DNA from 2 places in the Thermanaeromonas sp. DSM 22490 genome. Region 2 is predicted to be linked to the other one. Evidence: riboswitches for the same ligand, from Rfam matches in the RefSeq annotation. Region 2 holds a riboswitch; the other holds the start of a gene.

Region 1 (2,203 bases), on a different contig from region 2:
CCGCCTACAAAGCGAACAATTTCTATCTCATCCCCTTCTTCTAAAATTACTTTGTCATAATCCTGCTTGGGCACAATGGCACGATTGCGTTCCAGGGCCATATAACGATAATCTATCCCCAGTTCCTTCAGTAAATCGGCTACCGTCATCCCCGGGGGGATTTCTCTTTTTTCCCCATTAAGAAGAATCTGCACTTCGCTTGTGCACCTCCTTTTATTCCTGATCTAAACTTTTGCGGAACTCCTGTACTGCTCCTTGGGGATCAGGAGCTGCCATAATAGCCGACATGACAGCTACGCCTTTAGCACCTGCCGCGAGGCAGGCGTGAACCTTATCTACTGTAATCCCTCCTAAGGCCAAGACTGGTATACCAACACGGCGCACAACTTCCTCTAACGCTTCTAACCCCCGGGGTGGTACATCCTTCTTAGAATCGGTGGCAAAAACATGTCCGAAAAGGAGGTAATCGGCTCCGGCTGCGGCAGCTACTAATGCTTCAGGCACATTATGCACCGAGACTCCTATCAATTTACCAGGACCTAAGAGTCTGCGGGCCACTTCCACCGAGAAAGAGCGTTGCCCTAAGTGGACTCCATCAGCATTGGCAGCCAAGGCTATGTCTACCCGGTCATTGATTAAAAGCTTAGTAGTGGCAGGTAAAGCTTTTCTTAACTTACAGGCTAGGCTGTATAGCTCGTTTCCCGGCAAGTTTTTTTCCCGCAACTGGAAAAAATCCACTCCGTGCATTTGACCTGCCATCACCTCCAGGGGATATCTCGTAAGATCCTGGTTGCTTATTACATAGAGCCAGCCCATGGGATAAGACCCCCTCGATTTACAGGGAAGAGGTGAACCTCACAGAGAAAGCGCGGGGCTAAAACTAAAAAGGGTGCACCTCCGCAAGGAAAATGCACCCTTAATAGCTAGGCCCTTTTTTCCCTCCGCAGGCATTATCCTGAACAGGTTCAGCGGGTCAGGTGCTTACTAGCCCTTTCTCAGCCCCTAACAGGAGCTCCCCGTTGTTTTATTATTAGTAGTATTATTATAAACTGCCTTTTTCTCTTCAGCAAATTCTTTTTACGAGTACCATAAATTATTTTTGGACTTCCTAGGAGCTTTATGGCACTATTGCATCATTTTGTACGTTATTTTATTGATTCTTGGCAAGTAAAAGAGGATACCCTACCTCAGGGTATCCTCTCCTTAAAGCTTGCTCTCTTTTAGTAATCCATGTTAGGTGGCATGGGAGGGTTCTTCTCTTCCTTCGGAATTTCTGAGACCAGCGCTTCTGTGGTGAGAAGCATAGAAGCGATACTAGCTGCATTCTGGAGAGCGCTCCGGGTGACTTTTGCCGGATCCACAATACCGGCCTTGATCATATCCACATACTCTTCGGTGACCACGTCAAAACCGATGGAAGACTTTTCATTCTTCACCCTTTCCACAATCACCGAGCCTTCCAGGCCGGCATTGGCGCAAATCTGACGCAGCGGTTCCTCCAGCGCCCTCTTAACAATCTTTACGCCCACAGCCTCGTCGCCGTCAGCTTGAATGTTATCGAGCACCGAGATGCAGTGGACCAAAGTCGCGCCTCCGCCCGGTACGATACCTTCCTCTACTGCCGCCCGGGTAGCAGCCAGGGCATCTTCCACACGGTGTTTCTTCTCTTTAAGCTCGGTTTCCGTAGCTGCACCAACCTTAATAACAGCTACGCCGCCAGCTAATTTGGCCAGGCGCTCCTGCAATTTTTCCCGGTCATAATCGGAATCGGTCTCTTCAATCTGCTTCTTAATCTGGGCCACCCGGCCAGCCACCGCTTCCTTACTGCCATAACCTTCCACGATGGTGGTCTTTTCTTTAGCAATCTTGACTTTCTTAGCGCGGCCGAGCATATGGAGTTCTACATTTTCCAACTTAACTCCCAGGTCTTCGGAGATAAAGGTACCGCCCGTCAAGATGGCAATATCTTCTAACATGGCCTTACGGCGATCACCAAATCCAGGAGCTTTTACCGCAGCGCAAGATAAAGTACCGCGCAATTTGTTGACCACCAAGGTGGCCAGGGCCTCGCCCTCTACATCTTCCGCAATAATCAATAAGGGCTTGCCCGTGCGCACTACCTTTTCCAACAGGGGGAGGAGGTCATTGATAGCCGAAATCTTCTTTTCGTGAATAAGTATATAGGGATCCTCCAGCTCGACTT
Region 2 (2,203 bases):
CACCAGGGTCCGTGACGTTGCCTTTAAGGATCACGATACCATCGTGGCTTTCGGCGCCAATGTGACGAAGGTTTACTCCGGGATTGGCTGCCAGTTCTTCGGCTACTTCGAATTCCACGTCCTTATCCGTGATAGGGCCGTCGGTGCTAATAGATATAGCATTAGCTACGCTTTTAATGCCGGGAACCCTGCGCACCAGTTCTTCTGCCCTATTTTTCTCTATCAAGGTATCTACTATTCCTTGCAACTGGGCTTCCCCTTTTACCACGTCCGCTTTTAAAGCGTAACTCCGCAAATCTTTATCGCTCTCCAATATCTCCTGTACTTTTTTCCTTAAGATTTCATCCTTTTCTGAGGCCATGCTGATCTCCTTTCTTGAAAAAGGACGTCACCTATGGTTTTTGGTGATACCTTTGTTATCCTGGCGCTGGTAACGTCTGTTTCTCACTGTCACCCGTTATTTATTATTTTTTCCGGTGCCCTTTTTTAACAGGGAAATTGGCAGGAAAATCTTTTCGTATGGCGAATAATAGTATAAAATTTATTATAAAATTGTATACCAATAGCCCCGGGGGTGCCCGTAAGGGCTGAGAAGTGCCTTGCGCACTAACCCTTGGAACCTGATTCTGGGTAATACCAGCGGAGGGAAGTGGGAAGGTTTAGCTAGAAAAAGTCACCTATTTCCCGGAGGTGACTTTTTTTGTAGGTGGCTAAAGATTTTACCAGAACGTGAAATAAGAAAAGGAGTGGTATACCAAATGACCCAGTTGGAAGCTGCCCGCCAAGGGAAAATAACGCCAGAAATGAAGCGAGTGGCAGAGAAAGAAGGATTGGATCCAGAAATTCTGCGTCAGCGCGTAGCTCAAGGTACAGTGGTGATTCCAGCCAACCAAAACCACACCAATCTGGATCCTTGTGGTATTGGCCAGGGTTTGAGAACTAAAGTAAATGCTAATATCGGCACTTCCACTGCTTACCCGGATATTGAGGAGGAACTTAAGAAGCTGGAGGCAGCCCTGGAGGCCGGGGCCGATGCCGTTATGGATTTGAGTACCGGGGGCGACATTAATGCGTGCCGTCGCCAAGTCCTGGCCCGTTCCCGGGTAGCGGTAGGTACAGTACCCATTTACCAGGTTACAGTGGAAGCCCAGAAGCGTTACGGTAGCATGGTGGAGTTTACAGCCGATGATCTTTTCCGGGTAATCGAGGAGCAGGCCGCTGACGGCGTCGATTTTATTACCGTGCACTGTGGGGTTACCCTGGAAGTGGTAGAGCGTCTGCGCCAGGAAGGGCGAGTGGCTGACATAGTTAGCCGGGGCGGGTCCTTCCTGGTGGGATGGATGCTCCATCACCAAGAAGAAAATCCCCTTTATGCCCAGTATGACCGCCTTTTGGAAATTGCCCGGCGCTATGACGTCACTTTAAGCCTGGGCGATGGCCTGCGGCCCGGTTGCCTGGCTGATGCCACGGATCGAGCCCAGGTCCAAGAGTTGCTTATTCTCGGTGAATTAGTAGATCGAGCCCGGGAAGCCGGGGTGCAGGCCATGGTGGAAGGGCCTGGTCACGTGCCTTTAAACCAGATCGAAGCCAACATACTCCTCCAGAAGCGCCTATGCCATGGGGCTCCCTTCTACGTGCTGGGGCCCATTGTAACCGATGTGGCTCCGGGATATGATCATATTACTGCAGCCATAGGAGGAGCTATAGCTGCAGCTGCCGGAGCGGACTTTATTTGTTACGTTACTCCTTCCGAACATTTGGGGCTACCTACTGTAGAGGACGTCCGGGAAGGTGTTATAGCTGCCCGTATAGCTGGGCATGCGGCGGATCTGGTGAAGGGTATTCCAGGAGCGTGGGAATGGGACAAGGCTATGGCCCAGGCCCGCAAAGCCCTGGACTGGGAGAAGCAGATTGAGCTGGCTTTAGACCCTGTCAAGGCCAGACATTATAGGTCCAGGCGCAATGTAGCCACGGCCGAGGCTTGTTCCATGTGCGGCGACTTCTGCGCCATGCGCATAGTAGGGGAATACCTGGGCAAGACCATGGAAAAGTGCTAACTGGTGGCCAGGTTGCATAAAGTACGAGCTATACGGGAAGAATCACTTCCTAGCAGCCAGAGGCCCGTTGTTTAACTGACCAGTATATAGTGCGGGCAATAAGCTGACTTAAGAGGTTGGTGAGCAGTTGCATGGCAAGGGTGCGC

What was found. A riboswitch is a leader RNA that binds a small molecule or an ion and turns the genes downstream of it on or off. The one in region 2 is predicted to bind thiamine pyrophosphate.
Region 1: it holds a riboswitch for thiamine pyrophosphate, as region 2 does, so the genes downstream of both, thiE (thiamine phosphate synthase) here and thiC (phosphomethylpyrimidine synthase ThiC) in region 2, are expected to answer to the same signal.

The regions. Positions count from the first base shown of each region.
Region 1 covers NZ_JBJHHE010000003.1:34,914-37,116, reverse strand. Annotated here, with positions in the region: gene thiS (sulfur carrier protein ThiS) at 1-194, opposite strand, end outside; gene thiE (thiamine phosphate synthase) at 214-816, opposite strand; TPP riboswitch at 920-1,029, opposite strand; gene groL (chaperonin GroEL) at 1,221-2,203, opposite strand, start outside.
Region 2 covers NZ_JBJHHE010000021.1:9,913-12,115, forward strand. Annotated here, with positions in the region: gene AC1BI1_RS12070 (BON domain-containing protein) at 1-361, opposite strand, end outside; TPP riboswitch at 561-665, shown strand; gene thiC (phosphomethylpyrimidine synthase ThiC) at 759-2,057, shown strand; gene AC1BI1_RS12080 (class I SAM-dependent rRNA methyltransferase) at 2,189-2,203, shown strand, end outside.